DNA from 3 places in the Agromyces sp. CCNWLW213 genome. Region 1 is predicted to be linked to each of the others. Evidence: predicted binding sites of a transcription regulator. Region 1 holds the regulator's gene; each other region holds the start of a gene.

Region 1 (5,759 bases):
CCGAGTGGGTGCAGCTCGACGAGCCCGCGCTCGTGAGCGAGAGCCTCGACGAGGCGCGGGAGCGCGTGCTCGAGGCGGCCGCGGCCGCATACGACGCGCTGGGCGCGGCGGACGACCGTCCGGCCATCCTCGTCGCCGCGCCGTACGGCTCGCTCGACGGCGCCCTGCCCGCTCTCGCGGCGACGCCGGTCGAGGCGATCGCGCTCGATCTCGTGCGCGGCGACCTGCCCGCGCGGCTCGATCCCGTGACCGAGGAGGCGCTGGCCGCGAAGACCCTCGTCGCGGGCGTCGTCGACGGCCACAACATCTGGCGCGGCGACCTCGACCGCGCGTTCGAGCGGGCGGAGGCCCTGCGGTCGCGCTCCGGCTCGGTCGCCGTGTCGACGTCGACGTCGCTGCTGCACGTGCCGCACGACGTCGAGGAGGAGTCCGCGCTCGACCCCCGCCTCTCGAGCTGGCTCGCCTTCGCGGACCAGAAGGTCGCGCAGATCGCCGTGCTCGCGCGGGGACTCGCCGAGGGCCGGGAGGCGATCGCCGCCGAGCTCGACGCGGCATCCGAGGCCCTCGCCGACCGCACCGCCGCACCGGGGGTGCGCGTGCCGGCCGTGCGGGACCGGTTGGCCGCGCTCGACGCCGCCGCCTTCTCGCGCGTCGCGTACCAGTCGCGGGCGGCGGCGCAGGAGGACCTCGACCTGCCCGCGCTGCCGACCACCACGATCGGGTCGTTCCCGCAGACCGCCGACATCCGCCGCGCCAGAGCCCGCCTCGTGAAGGGCGAGTTGACGGATGCCGCGTACCGGGAGCTGATGCGCGAGGAGATCGCACGCGTCATCCGCCTGCAGGAGGACCTCGGCCTCGACGTGCTCGTGCACGGCGAGCCCGAGCGCAACGACATGGTGCAGTACTTCGCCGAGCTGCTCGACGGCTTCGCGGTCACGCAGCACGGATGGGTGCAGTCGTACGGCTCGCGCTGCACGCGCCCGTCGATCCTGTGGGGCGACGTGTCGCGACCCGCGCCGATGACGGTCGAGTGGTCGGCCTACGCGCAGTCGCTCTCCGGGAAGCCGGTCAAGGGCATGCTCACCGGTCCGGTGACGATCCTCGCGTGGTCGTTCGTGCGGGACGACCAGCCGCTCGGCGACACCGCGCGCCAGGTCGCGCTCGCGCTGCGCGACGAGATCGCCGACCTCGAGACCGCCGGCATCCGGGTGATCCAGGTCGACGAGCCGGCGCTGCGCGAGCTGCTGCCGCTGAAGCGCGCCGACCAGGCCGCGTACCTCGAGTGGTCGGTCGGCTCGTTCCGCCTGGCGACGGGTGGCGCGGCGCCGGCGACGCAGGTGCACACCCACCTCTGCTACTCCGAGTTCGGCGTCGTGATCGACGCGATCCGACGCCTCGACGCCGACGTGACGTCGATCGAGGCGGCGCGCAGTCGCATGGAGGTCGTCGACGACCTGGCCGCGAGCGGGTTCGACCATGGCGTCGGTCCGGGCGTGTACGACATCCACTCGCCGCGCGTGCCGAGCGTCGACGAGGTGCGGGCGCTGCTCGAGCGCGCGGTCGGCGGGGTGCCCGCGGGCCGCCTGTGGGTGAACCCGGACTGCGGTCTGAAGACGCGCGGCTACGACGAGACCGTCGCGTCGCTCGCGAACATCGTCGAGGCCACGCGCGCCGTGCGTGCGGGCGTGGCGATCGGCGCGAGCGCCGGCTAGTCGGCGGACGGGGGCGGGTGACGCGGCGTCGGCTGCGGCATCCGCCGCTCGTGCGCCGCCGGCCCGGCCGGGCCGTGAATCAGACGGCTCGGAGGACCGCGACCACCTTGCCGAGCACCTCGGCATGGTCGCCGAGGATGGGCTCGAATGCGGTGTTGCGGGGAAGCAGCCAGGTGTGCCCGTCGCGTTGCCGGAGTACCTTCACGGTCGCCTCGCCGTCGAGCATGGCCGCGACGATCTCGCCGTTCTCGGCCGTCGGCTGCGAGCGCACCACGACCCAGTCGCCGTCGCAGATGGCCGCATCGATCATCGAGTCGCCCACGACCTTGAGGATGAACAGCTCGCCCTTGCCGACGAGCTGGCGGGGGAGCGGGAAGACCTCTTCGACCTGCTGCTCGGCCGTGATCGGCACGCCCGCGGCGATCCGGCCCACGAGCGGGACCATGGTCGCGTCGCCGATCGTCGGCGCCTCGGCGACCGTCGGCTGGCGCGGCTCGGTGCCCGGTGCGTCCATGAGGATCTCGAGCGCGCGGGGCCGGTTTGGGTCGCGTCGCAGGTAGCCGGCGAGCTCGAGCTGGTTGAGCTGGTGGGTGACGCTCGAGAGCGAGGAGAGGCCCACGGCGTCACCGATCTCGCGCATGCTCGGCGGGTAGCCGCGCTCGGCGACCGAGTCGCGGATGACCTCGAGGATGGCCACCTGCTTCGCGCTGAGCCCCTTGCGCCGACGTGAACGACCGCCTGCGCCGGGTGCCCGGTCGATGTCGATGCTCACGGTGCTGGCCTCTCGTCGGGGCCGCCATGGCCCGGATGTCGGTGGTCGGTGTTCGACTGTCGTCGGACATTCGAAACTGTATCCGCCTGATGTGCTCGCGACAAACATCTGTTCGAGTGTGTCGCGCGATCCGGGCCGAAACTCCCACCCGCGGTCCTTGCAGGGGCGATTGTTCGAAGATATATTCGGAACACAGCTTCGCATCCGGCCCTCCCGGCCGAGGGTCGGATGCGGGCTCTCCCGAGGAGGTGCGGAATGAGTGCAGTGCTGATGGGGTCGACCGCCGGTGCGTCGGTGACCGGATTCGCCGGGGCGGGCCCCCGTACCCGACTGCGCCTGACGCGTCGCGGCCGCGGGGTCGTCACGGTGCTGGCCGCCCTGCCGATCCTCGCCGGGGTCCTCGTCGGCACGCTGTCCTCCGGCGGGGCCGTGGCGGGCATCGACGACGGCTCGGCGCCCGTCGTGTTCGAGACCGTCGTCGTCGGCGCCGGCGACACGCTGTGGGGGATCGCCGAATCCGTCGCACCGTCGGAGGACCCGCGCGAGGTGATCCTCGAGATCATGCGGCTGAACGGCATGTCCGACGCCGTGGTGCAGCCCGGGCAGCGACTCGCCCTTCCCGTCCTCGATTGAGCCGCGGGGCGCTGCGTCACCCGGCGCCGCACTCGGCGGGGCGCCGGCGCGGCGCGGATAGCATTGATCGGTGACGAGTCTCGACGACCTGCCCATCCGCGACGACCTGCGCGGCAAGTCCCCGTACGGCGCACCGCAGAAGCGCGTGCCCGTCGCGCTGAACGTCAACGAGAACACGCACCCCATCCCCGAGGACGTCGCCCACGACATCGTCGCGCGCGTCGCGGCGGCCATCATCGGCCTGAATCGCTATCCCGACCGCGAGTTCGCCGACCTCCGCGTCGCGCTCGCCGGTTACCTGGGGCACGGCCTCGTGCCCGAGCAGCTCTGGGCGGCCAACGGGTCCAACGAGGTGCTGCAGCACGTCCTGCAGGCGTTCGGCGGGCCGGGCCGGACCGCACTCGGCTTCGCGCCCACCTACTCGATGTACGGCCTCCTGGCCTCGGGGACGGGCACCGCCTGGGTCACCGCCGACCGCGACGCGGACTTCGAGCTCACGCCCGAGACCGCGGTCGCCGCGGTCGAGCGGCACGATCCCGACCTCGTGCTCCTCTGCTCGCCCAACAACCCGACCGGCACGCCGCTCGGCCGCGAGACCGTCGAGGCGGTCGCCGACGCCGCCCGCGGAATCGTCGTGGTCGACGAGGCCTATCAGGAGTTCGCCGACCCGGGCACGCCCAGCGCGCTCGGCCTGCTGCCCGGGCGTCCGCGACTGCTCGTCTCCCGCACGATGAGCAAGGCGTTCGCCTTCGCCGGCGCCCGCGTGGGCTACCTCGCCGCCGACCCGGCCGTCGTCGATGCCCTCCGGCTGGTGCGGCTGCCGTACCACCTGTCGGCGCTGACCCAGGCGGCCGCGCTGGGCGCGCTCGCTCACGCCGGCGAGATGCTCGCGATGGTCGACGAGATCCGCGCCCAGCGCGACCGCATCGCGCGCGAGCTCGCCGCACTCGGCTACCGTCCGTACCGCAGCGGAGCCAACTTCGTGCTCTTCGGCGGGGTCGACGACCCGCACGCCGTGTTCGAGGCGCTGCTCGAGCGCGGCATCCTCATCCGCGAGATCGGTCTGCCGGGGTGCCTGCGCGTCACCGCGGGCACCGAGGCCGAGACCACCGCGTTCCTCGAGGCGATGGCGGCGTTCACGCCGGCCGCATCCGCCTCGGCCACCTGACCGCGCCGTACGGCGACCCCACGGACCCGCGGAATAGGATGACCGCATGACCACCGACCGCCCCGGGCGCACCGCGCGCGTGCAGCGCGAGACGAGCGAATCGAGCATCGACCTCTCCATCGACCTCGACGGCACGGGCACGAGCGACATCGAGACCACGGTGCCGTTCTTCGACCACCTGCTCACGGCGTTCGCGAAGCACTCGCTGACCGACCTCACCGTGCGCGCCCGGGGCGACATCCAGATCGACGTCCACCACACGGTGGAGGACGTGGCGATCGTCCTCGGCACGGCGATCCGCCAGGCGCTCGGCGACAAGCGCGGCATCTCCCGGTACGGCGACGCGCTCGTGCCGCTCGACGAGGCGCTCGCGCAGGCCGTCGTCGACATCTCCGGCCGACCGTACCTCGTCCACGCCGGCGAGCCCCCCGGCTACGAGTTCCACCTCATCGGCGGGCACTTCACCGGCTCCATGGTGCGTCACGTCTTCGAGGCCATCGCGTTCAACGCCGGGCTGACCGTCCACGTCACCGTGCTCGGCGGTCGCGACCCGCACCACATCGCCGAGGCGGAGTTCAAGGCGTTCGCCCGCGCGTTCCGCCAGGCGAAGGCGCACGACCCGCTCGTCACGGGCATCCCCTCCACGAAGGGCGCGCTGTGAGCCGCACCCCCAGCGTCGCCGTGCTCGACTACGGGTCGGGCAACGTCCACTCGGCCGCGAAGGCGCTCGAGCGCGCCGGGGCCGACGTCCGGCTGACCGCCGACCGGCGTGCCGTGATGGAGGCCGACGGCCTCCTCGTGCCGGGGGTGGGGGCCTTCGCCGCGGTCATGGACGGTCTCCGCGCGGTGCGCGGGGACGAGCTCATCGACCGTCGCCTCGCGGGCGGTCGCCCCGTGCTCGGCATCTGCGTGGGCATGCAGGTGATGTTCGAGCACGGCGTCGAGCGCGGCGTCGACACCGAGGGGCTGGGGGAGTGGCCCGGCACCGTTCGCGAGCTGCCGTCCGACGTGCTGCCGCACATGGGCTGGAACACCGTCGAGCCCGACGAGGGCTCCGTGCTGTTCGCCGGCCTCGAGCACGAGCGGTTCTACTTCGTGCACTCGTACGCGGCGCAGGACTGGCACCTCGACGTCATGCCGCCGTTCCCGAAGCCGAGGCTGACGTGGGCGGAGCACGGCGGGCGGTTCCTCGCGGCCGTCGAGAACGGCCCCCTCTCGGCCACGCAGTTCCATCCCGAGAAGTCGTCGGATGCCGGCATCCGCCTGCTCGCGAACTGGATCGGGTCGTTCGCCTGACGGCCACGGACCTTCGGTTCGTCATGACCGGCCCGCAGCGGACTAGGATGCTGTGACTGTGCCGAAGTCGCGAACCTCGCGGCATCCGATTCGAGGACAGTGATGAGTGAGTTCAGCAAGAGCCCCCGCCTGGTACTGCTTCCGGCAGTCGACGTGGCGGGCGGCAAGGCGGTCCGCC
Region 2 (5,759 bases), on a different contig from region 1:
TCAGGTGCGAGACGTCGAAGCACTCGATCCGCAGGGGCGCGTCCGCCATGCCGAGCGCCTCCTGGATGTCCTCCAGCGCGCGCGAGCGCGCCGTGAAGTCGGCGCTCCGGCGGGTCTTGTACAGCATGAGGGTCTGCCGCGCGTTCTGGGTCGCGGTCTCGAGCAGGGCGGCCTTGTCGCCGCGCTGCGCCGCGCGCAGCCGCACCTTGCGACCCCCGAGGCTGCTCAGCCAGGTCGCGAGCGCCTCAGCGTCGTCGGGCAGGGCCGGCACCACGACCTCGGACGGCGGCCGGATGTCGTCGCCGTACGCGTGCTGCACGACGGAGTCGACGAGGTCGCCGAGCGACATGTCGAGCTCGGTGTCGACGGTCCACGAACGCTGCCCGCGGATGCGCCCGCCGCGCACCATGAACAGGTGCACCGCCGCGGCGAGCTCGTCGTGGTCGATCCCGAACACGTCGATGTCGACGTGGTCGCGCAGCACCACCGTGCTCTTCTCGAAGAACTGCTCGGCGGCCTGCAGCTGGTCGCGCCGCCGGGCCGCGGTCTCGTAGTCCTGCGCCGCGGCGGCCTCGCGCATCTGCTGGGTCAGCTCGGTGATGATGCGGCGGTCCTGGTTCTGCATGAACGCCACGAACCGCTGCACGTTCGCGCGATGCTCCTCGATGGTCACCTTGCCCGAGCACGGCCCGAAGCACCGGCCGATCTGCCCGGCGAAGCACGGCTTGCCCGTCTGCATGGCGCGTTTGTAGTCGCTGTCCTTGCAGGTGCGGATGGGGAACAGCTTGAGCATCAGGTCGAGCGTCTCGTTCACCGCCCACACCTTCGGGTACGGCCCGAAGTAGCGGGCGCCGCGGATGCCTCGCCGACGCGTCACGATCGCGCGGGGCGCCTCGTCGGCGAGCGTGACCGCGAGGTACGGGTAGCTCTTGTCGTCGCGGTACTTGACGTTGAAGGGCGGATCGAACTCCTTGATCCACGTGTACTCGAGCTGCAGCGCCTCGACGTCGTTGCCGACGACGGTCCATTCGACGGATGCCGCGGTCGTCACCATCCGGCGCGTGCGCTCGTGCAGCGTGCGGAGCGGGGCGAAGTAGTTCGACAGCCGCGCGCGCAGGTTCTTCGCCTTGCCGACGTAGAGCACCCGGCGGTCCGCGTCGCGGAACCGGTAGACCCCCGGGGCGGTCGGGATCTCACCCGGCTTGGGCCGGTACGGAACGGTGCTGCGCATCGTCAGCTGGCGGCGACGGCCGGTTCCGCCGCAGCCTCGAAGATCTCGCGCAGGAAGTACCCGGTGTGGCTGTCGTGGTTCTCGGCGACGTCCTCGGGCGTGCCGACGGCGACGACCTGCCCGCCGCCGGAGCCGCCCTCGGGACCGAGGTCGATGATCCAGTCGGCCGACTTGATGACGTCGAGGCTGTGCTCGATCACGATGACCGTGTTGCCCTTCTCGACGAGCTTGCCGAGCACCTTCAGGAGCTTCCGCACGTCCTCGAAGTGGAGTCCGGTCGTGGGCTCGTCGAGCACGTAGACGCTGCGCCCGTTCGAACGCCGCTGGAGCTCGGTCGCCAGCTTGACGCGCTGCGCCTCGCCGCCCGACAGCGTCGTGGCGCTCTGGCCGAGCTGGACGTACCCGAGGCCGACGTCGACGAGCGTCTTCAGGTACCGGTGGATCGCGGAGATCGGCTCGAAGAACTCGGCCGCCTCGCTGATGGGCATCTCGAGCACCTCGGCGATGTTCTTGCCCTTGTAGTGCACCTGGAGGGTCTCGCGGTTGTAGCGCTTGCCGCCGCAGACCTCGCACGCGACGTACACGTCGGGCAGGAAGTTCATCTCGATCTTGATCGTGCCGTCGCCCGCGCACGCCTCGCAGCGGCCGCCCTTGACGTTGAAGCTGAACCGGCCGGGGAGGTAGCCGCGCGCCTTCGCCTCGGCCGTCTCGGAGAACAGGGTGCGGATCCGGTCGAAGACGCCGGTGTACGTGGCCGGGTTCGATCGCGGCGTGCGGCCGATCGGCGCCTGGTCGACGTGCACGACCTTGTCGAGGTGGTCGAGCCCGGTGACCCGCCGGTGCTTGCCCGGCACCTTCCGGGCGCCGTTCAGCCGGTTCGCGAGCACGCGGTACAGGATGTCGTTCACGAGCGAGGACTTGCCGGAGCCGCTCACGCCCGTGACCGCCGTCAGGGTGCCGAGCGGGAAGGACACGTCGACGCCGCGGAGGTTGTTGGCCTGGGCGCCCTCGACCGTGATCATGCGCGCCTGATCGACGGGACGTCGCTTCGCTGGGATCGCGATCTCGCGTCGGCCCGAGAGGTAGTCGCCCGTGAGCGACTCGCGGTTCTTCACGAGGTCGGCGTAGCTGCCGCTGTGCACGACGGTGCCGCCGTGCACTCCGGCACCCGGTCCGATGTCGACGATCCAGTCGGCGGTGCGGATCGTGTCCTCGTCGTGCTCGACCACGATGAGCGTGTTGCCGAGGTCCCGGAGGGCCACGAGCGTGTCGATCAGCCGGCGGTTGTCGCGCTGGTGGAGACCGATGCTCGGCTCGTCGAGCACGTAGAGCACGCCCGTCAGGCCGGACCCGATCTGGGTCGCCAGGCGGATGCGCTGCGCCTCGCCGCCCGAGAGGGTGCCGGCGGCGCGAGCCAGGTCGAGGTAGCTGAGTCCGACCCGGATGAGGAAGTCGAGCCGGAGCTTGATCTCTCGGAGCACCTGCGCCGCGATCGCCTGCTCGCGATCCGTGAGCACGAGGCGGTCCATGAACGATCGCGCGTCGTGCAGGCTGAGCCGGCACACGTCGGCGATCGAGGCGTCGTGGACGAGCACCGAGAGCACCTCGGGCTTCAGTCGGTCGCCCCGGCAGACGGGGCACGGCACCTCGCGGAGGTATTCGGCCCAGCGGGCGCGCTGCACGTCGGTCTCGGCCTGGAGGTACTGCCGTTCGATGTAGGGCACGACCCCTTCGAAGCCGGAGGTGTAGCTCATCTCGCGGCCGTAGCGGTTGCGCCAGCGGACCTTGACCTCGAAGTTGTCGCCGCGGAGCACGGCGTGGCGCGCCTCGACCGGGAGATCCTCCCAGGGGGCGTCGAGCGAGAACCCGAGGTCGCGGCCGAGCGCCTGCAGCAGCTTCTCGTAATAGTTGTAGAGGCTCTTGCCCTGGGAGGTCCACGGCAGGATGACGCCCTCGTTGATGCTGAGCGTGGGGTCGCCGAGCAGCAGGTCTTCATCGACCGACATGCGCGTGCCGAGGCCCGAGCACTCGGGACACGCGCCGAACGGCGCGTTGAACGAGAACGTGCGCGGCTCGATCTCGGTGAGCGCGATGGGATGCTGGTTGGGGCAGCTGAGCTTCTCGGAGAAGGTCTGCCACGCCGCTTCGCCCTCGCGATCGACGTAGTTGATCTGCACGAGGCCGTCGGTCAGGCGGAGTGCGGTCTCGAGCGAATCGGTGAGCCGGCCGAGCACCTCGTCGGACGCCACAAGACGGTCGATCACGACGGAGATGTCGTGCTTGACCTGCTTCTTCAGCGTCGGCGGCTCGTCGAGCCGGATCACCTCGCCGTCGACGACGGCGCGGGAGTAGCCCTGGCTCGCGAGCTCGCGGAAGAGGTCGACGAACTCGCCCTTCTTCTGCGACACCATCGGGCTGAGCACCTGGAACCGCGTGCCCGCCTCGAGTTCCATGAGCTGGTCGGCGATCTGCTGCACGGTCTGGCGCTGGATGCGCTCACCGCACACGGGGCAATGCGGAACGCCGATGCGCGCCCACAGCAGGCGCATGTAGTCGTAGATCTCGGTGATCGTGCCGACGGTCGAACGCGGGTTGCGGTTCGTGGACTTCTGGTCGATCGAGACCGCGGGGCTCAAGCCCTCGATGAAGTCGACGTCGGGTCGATCGACCTGGCCGAGGAACTGACGGGCGTACGCCGACAGCGATTCGACGTAGCGGCGCTGCCCCTCGGCGAAGATGGTGTCGAACGCGAGCGACGACTTGCCCGACCCGGACAGGCCCGTGAACACGACCATCGCATCGCGCGGGATCTCGACGTCGACGTCGCGCAGGTTGTGCACGCGGGCTCCGCGGACACTCAGGCGCGTATGGGCATCGAGGCGTGAAACTGGCACCCTACGAGTCTACGAACGCCCTCCGACATGGATGCCCGGAGCGCACGCGCTGAGAGCGAACATACGTTCGACTCCCCCTGCGCCGAGGTGCCGACGCGTTCGGATCAGCCGAGGTGACCGGCCTTCTCCATCTGCCGGAGTTCGCGCTTCAGCTCGGACACCTCGTCGCGCAGGCGCGCCGCGAGCTCGAACTTCAGCTCGCCCGCGGCCTCGAGCATCTGCTCGTTGAGATCGCGGATGAGGTCTTCGAGGTCGTTCGCCCCCGCCGCCGCGATGCCCTCGCGCCGCATGGGCACCGGCGAGGTCCTCTTCGCGTCGCGCCCGCGGAGGAGGGCCGCCGTGTCGGCCTCCTCGCGCGCGAGGACCTCGGTGATGTCGGCGATGCGCTTGCGCAACGGGGTCGGGTCGATGCCGTTGACCCGGTTGTACTCGAGCTGCCGGTCGCGACGCCGGTTCGTCTCTTCGATGGCCGACTGCATCGAGTCGGTCATCACGTCGGCGTACATGTGCACCTGGCCCGAGACGTTCCGGGCGGCGCGACCGATCGTCTGGATCAGCGACGTCGAGGAACGGAGGAACCCCTCCTTGTCGGCATCGAGGATCGCCACGAGCGACACCTCGGGCAGGTCGAGTCCCTCGCGGAGCAGGTTGATGCCGACGAGGACGTCGTAGACGCCCGCCCGCAGCTCGGTCAGCAGCTCGACCCGTCGCAGGGTGTCGACGTCGGAGTGGAGGTACCGGACCCGCACGCCGGCCTCGGTGAGGAAGTCCGTGAGCTCCTCGGCCATCCGCTTGGTGAGCGTGGTCACGAGCACGCGCTCGTCGCGTTCGGCGCGCGCCCTGATCTCCTCGAGCAGGTCGTCGATCTGGCCCTTGGTCGGCTTCACGACGATCTCGGGGTCGACGAGCCCCGTGGGGCGGATGATCTGCTCGACGATCCCGTCGGCGATGCCCATCTCGTACTTGCCCGGCGTCGCCGAGAGGTACACGGTCTGCCCGACGCGGTCCTTGAACTCGTCCCACTTCAGGGGGCGGTTGTCGAGGGCGCTGGGGAGCCGGAAGCCGTGCTCGACGAGCGTGCGCTTGCGAGAGGAGTCGCCCTCGTACATCGCGCCGATCTGTGGCACGGTCGCGTGCGACTCGTCGATCACCACGAGGAAGTCGTCGGGGAAGTAGTCGAGCAGGCAGTGCGGCGGCTCGCCCGCGGAACGGCCGTCGATGTGGCGCGAGTAGTTCTCGATGCCGGAGCAGAACCCGATCTGCTCCATCATCTCGAGGTCGAAGGTGGTGCGCATGCGCAGCCGCTGCGCCTCGAGCAGCTTGCCCTCGCGCTCGAGCTCCTGGAGGCGCTCGTCGAGCTCGTCGCGGATCGTGCCGATCGCGCGCTGCATGACGTCGGTGCTCGCGACGTAGTGCGATCCCGGGAACACCGGGACCGCGTCGAGCTTCGCGAGCACCGACCCGGTCAGCGGATGGAGGCTGTAGAGGGCCTCGATCTCGTCGCCGAACATCTCGATGCGGATCGCGTGCTCTTCGTACACCGGGATGATCTCGATGGTGTCGCCGCGCACGCGGAAATTGCCGCGCGAGAAGTCGACGTCGTTGCGCTGGTACTGCATCGACACGAACTTGCG
Region 3 (5,759 bases), on a different contig from region 1:
CACGCGGCGCTCTGCGAGCTCAACTACATGCCCGAGGCGCCCGACGGCAGCGTGAGCGCCGCGAAGGCCGTGCAGATCAACGAGCAGTTCCAGGTCAGCCGGCAGTACTGGGCGCACCTCGTCGAGCAGGGCGCGCTGCCCGACCCCCGGAGCTTCATCAACTCGACCCCGCACATGACCTTCGTGCGCGGCAAGGCCAACATCGAGTACCTCAGGAAGCGCGTGAAGGCCCTCGAGGGCCAGCCCCTGTTCGCCGGCATCGAGTACACCGAGGACCTCGACACGATCGCCCAGTGGGCGCCGCTGCTCGCGAAGAAGCGCAACCCGCGCGCGAAGGTCGCCGCGACCCGCATCGAGTCGGGCACGGACGTCGACTACGGCTCCCTGACCGTGCAGCTGCTCCGCGACCTCGAATCGCGTGGCGGCTCGATCCGGACCGACCACCAGGTCACGTGGCTGAAGCGCCAGCAGGACGGCACCTGGCGGCTCCGGATCCGCAACCTCGTCGGCGGCAACGTCGAGACCGTGCGCGCGCGCTTCGTCTTCGTGGGCGCGGGCGGCGGCGCGCTGGCGTTGCTGCAGCACTCGGGCATCCCCGAGATCAAGGGGTACGGCGGCTTCCCGATCTCCGGGCAGTTCCTGCGCACCACCGACCCGAAGCTCGTCGCACAGCACCAGGCGAAGGTCTACGGCAAGGCCGCCGTGGGCGCACCGCCCATGTCGGTGCCGCACCTCGACACGCGCGTGGTCGACGGAGAGACGTCCCTGCTGTTCGGGCCCTACGCGGGCTTCACGCCGAAGTTCCTCAAGTCCAGCACGTGGTTCGACCTGCCGTTCTCGATCCGGACCCACAACCTCGGGCCGATGCTGCAGGTGGGGCTGCGCAACTTCGACCTCGTGAAGTACCTGATCTCCGAACTGCTCGCGTCGCGCGACAAGAAGATGGCGGCGCTTCGCGAGTTCATGCCCACCGCGAAGTCCGAGGACTGGGAGCTCATCACGGCCGGACAGCGCGTCCAGGTCATGAAGAAGGACCCCGAGAAGGGCGGCATCCTGCAGTTCGGCACCGAGGTGATCTCGGGCGCCGACGGCACGATCGCGGGCCTGCTCGGCGCCTCGCCCGGTGCGTCGGTGTCGGTGCCGATCATGATCGAGGTCATGCAGAAGTGCTTCCCCGAGCGCATGGGCGGGTGGGAGTCGAAGCTCCGCGAGATGATCCCGTCGCTCGGCACGACGCTCTCCGACGACCCGGATGCCGCGGCGGCCTCGCTCGAGCGCACCGCGGCCGCGCTGCAGCTCACGCCGAGCACGGCGCTCGTCTCGAGGTGATCCGTCCGCCGGCCGAGCACGGCGCGAAGCGCCCGTCCCGAGACGCCGGCGCCGGACCGCCCTCTCGACCGATCGCGGCGGCTCTGCTACAGTCGACCCCGCTATGAAGTGAGCACATCCCATCGTCCCGCGCCCGAGGCGCCGTTGATACCGGGGTGTGCTCCCTGCACTGATCGCGACAGTGTTCGCGCGCACCCGGGCCACGGCAGATGCCCGGCGGGATCCACCATCCGCTCCCGGGTCGTCGTCGCCGTCCACGCGTGACGTCGGGCCGTGTCCGACGCGTCGTCCGCGCCCGCTGAAGCGCGCGTTCGCACGCCGGCGACCCGGGGGCCTCCTCGGTAAGGGGTTCGACCTCATGTCAGTCATCCATTCCCACTCCGCTCACCTGCGCGTCGACGGGCTGTCGGTCGCGTTCGCCGATCGTCGCGTGCTGTCCGATCTCGACCTCGCGGTCGCCCCGGGTCGTCGCCTGGGCCTCATCGGCGAGAACGGCGCCGGCAAGTCGACGCTGCTCCGCGTCGTCTCCGGCGACCCGTTGCCGGACGCCGTCGTCGCCGGCCGCGTCTCGCGCCCCGTGCGGACGGGCATGCTCTTCCAGGAGCTGCCGTTCGCACCCGACGACCTCGTGGACCAGGTGCTCGAGGCATCCGTCGCCGAGGTGCGGTCGATCGAGCGGGAGCTCGATCAGGCCGCGCTCGCCCTCGCCGGGTCCGATCCCATGGTCGCACCGGCCTCTCCGGATGCCTCGGGTCCCGTCGCCGAGGCGGCCGCCGAGCGGTACGCCGCCGCCCTCGAGGCGGCCGAGCGCGCCGACGTGTGGTCGGTCGATCGTCGCCGCGACGAGCTGCTCGACGGGCTCGGCCTGTCCGGACTCGGTCGCGACCGCCGCATCGACGAGCTGTCGGGCGGGCAGCGCAGCAGGTTCGCGCTCGCCGCGCTGCTGCTGTCCTCGCCGGACGCGTTGCTCCTCGACGAGCCGACGAACCACCTCGACGACGACGCGGCCGCCTTCCTCGAGGAGCGGCTTCGCGACTGGCGCGGGCCGGTGCTGTTCGCCAGCCACGATCGCGCCTTCCTCGACCGCGTCGCGACGGGGCTCCTCGACCTCGACCCGGGGCGAGCGGGCGCGACCGCGCTCGCGCGCTCGGGTGCGGCGAGCGGTGCGGGCCTGCACACGCGCGACGCGATCCTCGCGGCATCCGTCGGCACGGTCTTCGGCGGCTCGTTCAGCGAGTACCTCGCCGTCCGGGCCGACGAGCGGGCGCGGTGGGTGCGTCAGCACGCCGACGAGCAGTCGGAGCTGAAGCGCGTGCGGCTCGTCGTCGCGGAGTCCGCCCGCGACGTGGCGCACGGTCGTGCGGCGCGCGACAACGACAAGTTCCTCAAGCACTTCAAGCGCGAGAACGTCGAGCAGGCGGTCTCGCGCCGGGTGCGCAACGCCGAGCTGCGGCTCGCCGAGCTCGAGCGCACGCAGGTCGCGAGGCCGCCGTCGCCGGTGTCGTTCGGCGGCATCCCGTCGGGCTCGCACGCGCTCGACGGCGACGGCGGCCAGTTGCTCCAGCTGTCGGATGTCGCGGTGGACGGACGCCTCGAGTTGAGAGCGCTCCGCATCGGGGCGATGACCCGGCTGCTCGTCACGGGCGCGAACGGCGCCGGCAAGTCGACGCTGCTCGCGCTGCTGGCGGGCCGCCTCGCGCCGGAGCGCGGGACCGTGCACCGGCGGCGCGGTCTGCGCGTCGGCCTGCTCGAGCAGGACGTGCGCTTCGCCGATCCGGCTGCCACGCCACGGGAGGTGTACGAGCGCGTGCTGGGGGAGCGACGTGCCGAACGCGTGCCGCTCGCGGACCTCGGCCTGATCGCCGCGCGCGACCTCGACCGCCCGGTGGGCCGGTTGTCGATCGGACAGCAGCGGCGGCTCGCGCTCGCCCTCGTGATCGCGGCGCCGCCGCACGTGTTCCTGCTCGACGAGCCCACGAACCACCTCTCGCTCGCCCTCGCGGGCGAGCTGGAGGAGGCGCTGGGCGCGTACCCGGGCGCCGTGGTCGTGGCGAGCCACGACCGGTGGCTGCGCCGCCGATGGGAGGGGGAGGAGCTCGCGCTCGAGCCGGCCCGGAGCGGTGCAGCCGTCGTCCTCGGCTCCCGTGCGCAGGACTCCTGCTGATGTCCAGGCGCGTCCGCTGGAACGCGCGTCCTCCTGCGGGCGGAGCGGGTCTCGGCCGAGGGACGGGCTGAGCGGATGCCGCGGCGACGCGCCGCGGCATCCGCTTGCCCTCGATTCGAACATGTGTTCGAATGTCGTGGTGAGGTGGAACGGGCAGGAACTCGGCGTCGAGCAGCAGGGCACGCTGCCCGGGCTCGCGCGACTGAACAACCTGGTGCGGTCGGTTCAGACGCCCGAGTTCGCGGGGGTGACCTTTCACGAAGTGCTCGCGAAGTCCGCGCTGAACAAGGTGCCGGGCCAGTCGTACGTGCCCTTCGGCTGGACCATCAACCCGTACCGGGGGTGTTCGCACGCCTGCGTCTACTGCCTGGACCCGAGCACCTCGATCACCCTGGCCGACGGCTCCGTTCGGTCCCTGCGCGAGCTCCGAGTGGGCGACGTGGTGGTCGGGACGACACGCGCCGGTCCCTCCCGCACGTACACGGCGTCGATGGTGCTCGCGAAGTGGTCGACGCGGAAACGGGGGCTCCGCATCACGCTCGCCGACGGCACGAGCATCATCGCCAGCGGCGACCACCGCTTCCTCACCGAGGGCGGCTGGAAGCACGTGACCGGAGCGATGGACGGCTCGGGCAGGCCGTACCTGACCACCGCGGACTCGCTCATCGGATTGGGACCGGATGCCGGCCGGACGCGCCTGCGCGGAGGATCGGCACCGCGCGAGCCGTTCGCCGGCATCGGGAACCCGGCGATCGTTCGCCGGCCCGAGATCATCGGATCGACGGCGACGACCCATGCCGACCTCCGGGTCGTGTCGATCGAGCCGCTCGGCGCGGAGCTCGACCTGCTCGACATCACGACCAGCACGGGTGACTTCATCGCCAACGGAGTGGTGAGCCACAACTGCTTCGCGCGGCCCACCCACGAGTACCTCGACCTCGACGCCGGCGACGACTTCGATCGCGAGATCGTGGTGAAGATCAACGTGGCGGAGGTGCTGCAGCGCGAACTCGCGCGTCCCTCGTGGCGGCACGAGCCCGTCGCGCTCGGCACGAACACCGACCCCTATCAGCGCGCCGAGGGGCGGTACGCACTCATGCCGGGCATCATCGACGCGCTCGCGTCGAGCGGCACGCCGTTCAGCATCCTGACCAAGGGCACGCTGCTGCGGCGCGACCTGCCGCTGCTGCAGGCGGCGCGCGAGCACGTGCCCGTCGACCTCGCGATGTCGATCGCCGTCTACGACGACGAGGTGCAGCGATCGATCGAACCCGGCACGCCGACGACGGCGGCCCGTCTCGCCACGGTGACCGCGGCTCGCGAGGCGGGCTTCGACTGCTCGGTGTTCCTCATGCCGATCCTCCCGTACCTGACCGACACGAAGGCGCATCTCGACGAGGCGGTGCGGCGCGCCGAGGCGGCGGGAGCGACGAGCCTCGTGTACTCGGCGCTGCACCTGCGCGGCTCGGTGAAGCCGTGGTTCTTCGACTGGCTCGGGCGGGAGCATCCGGAACTCGTCGACCGCTATCGGGCCATGTACCCGGGGTCGAGCGCGTACGCGCCGAAGGAGTACCGCGCCTGGCTCGCCGAGCGCATGCGGCCGCTGCTGCGGGCGCACCGGATGCAGCGGGGGCGGGAGGACGTCGTCACCGGCGGGGTCGCCTCCTCGGCACCCTCGCGGTGGGCGGCGCCGCGCCGGCCCGCCCCGTTGCGATCCGAAGCACCCGGTCTCACCGCAGCTTCACCCACCATGCTCTTCTGACAACTGGGATAATCCTCACGGGGCGGGCGCGTGGCCCCGCCGACGGATGGGAGCGGCGATGACCCTGGGCCTTCCCGAGCATCTCGCGGGAGCCTCCCTGAATCGGGCGCTCACGCGCGCCGGCCACAGCGCCGCGGCCGTCTGCCTCCTCGCCGCCATGGTGCTCGCCGCCGCGTCCGTCATCGACGGGCGCGCGTGGGGCCTCGCCGACCCGCGTGCCTCCGCGACGCTCGTCCTCGCGCTGTTCGCGGCCCAGGCGCTCGCGCAGGCCGCACTCGCACGTTGGCCCACCGTGACCCTCACCGTGCTCACGCTCATGGTCGGGGCGGCGGTCGCGTTCGCACTGACCACGCTGATCGTCATGGCGGGCAGCGACTTCGAGAGCACCGACAACGTGCTGCTCGCGCTGCCCCGGATCGCACTCGTGCTCCTCGGCGGCGCGGGCTTCGGCTCCCGCATCGCCATCACGTGGGCGGCGCTCGGGTGGGGCATGGGCGAGGCGGC

What was found. Region 1 encodes LexA, which represses DNA repair genes until DNA is damaged. Its sites were predicted from a motif close to TCGAACANNTGTTCGA; they were not measured.
Region 2: the regulator LexA is predicted to act here: its motif matches at 4,181-4,196, upstream of uvrA (excinuclease ABC subunit UvrA).
Region 3: the regulator LexA is predicted to act here: its motif matches at 3,609-3,624, upstream of WBQ80_RS05925 (Rv2578c family radical SAM protein).

What each region holds. Positions count from the first base shown of each region.
Region 1 covers NZ_JBBBDX010000007.1:119,467-125,225, forward strand. The annotation lists gene metE (5-methyltetrahydropteroyltriglutamate--homocysteine S-methyltransferase) at 1-1,712, shown strand, start outside; gene lexA (transcriptional repressor LexA) at 1,792-2,592, opposite strand; gene WBQ80_RS13860 (LysM peptidoglycan-binding domain-containing protein) at 2,740-3,117, shown strand; gene WBQ80_RS13865 (histidinol-phosphate transaminase) at 3,188-4,285, shown strand; gene hisB (imidazoleglycerol-phosphate dehydratase HisB) at 4,332-4,946, shown strand; gene hisH (imidazole glycerol phosphate synthase subunit HisH) at 4,943-5,581, shown strand; gene priA (bifunctional 1-(5-phosphoribosyl)-5-((5-phosphoribosylamino)methylideneamino)imidazole-4-carboxamide isomerase/phosphoribosylanthranilate isomerase PriA) at 5,684-5,759, shown strand, end outside.
Region 2 covers NZ_JBBBDX010000001.1:415,604-421,362, forward strand. The annotation lists gene uvrC (excinuclease ABC subunit UvrC) at 1-1,231, opposite strand, end outside; gene uvrA (excinuclease ABC subunit UvrA) at 1,234-4,125, opposite strand; gene uvrB (excinuclease ABC subunit UvrB) at 4,230-5,759, opposite strand, start outside.
Region 3 covers NZ_JBBBDX010000002.1:347,850-353,608, reverse strand. The annotation lists gene WBQ80_RS05935 (malate:quinone oxidoreductase) at 1-1,329, shown strand, start outside; gene WBQ80_RS05930 (ABC-F family ATP-binding cassette domain-containing protein) at 1,688-3,493, shown strand; gene WBQ80_RS05925 (Rv2578c family radical SAM protein) at 3,633-5,255, shown strand; gene WBQ80_RS05920 (sensor histidine kinase) at 5,314-5,759, shown strand, end outside.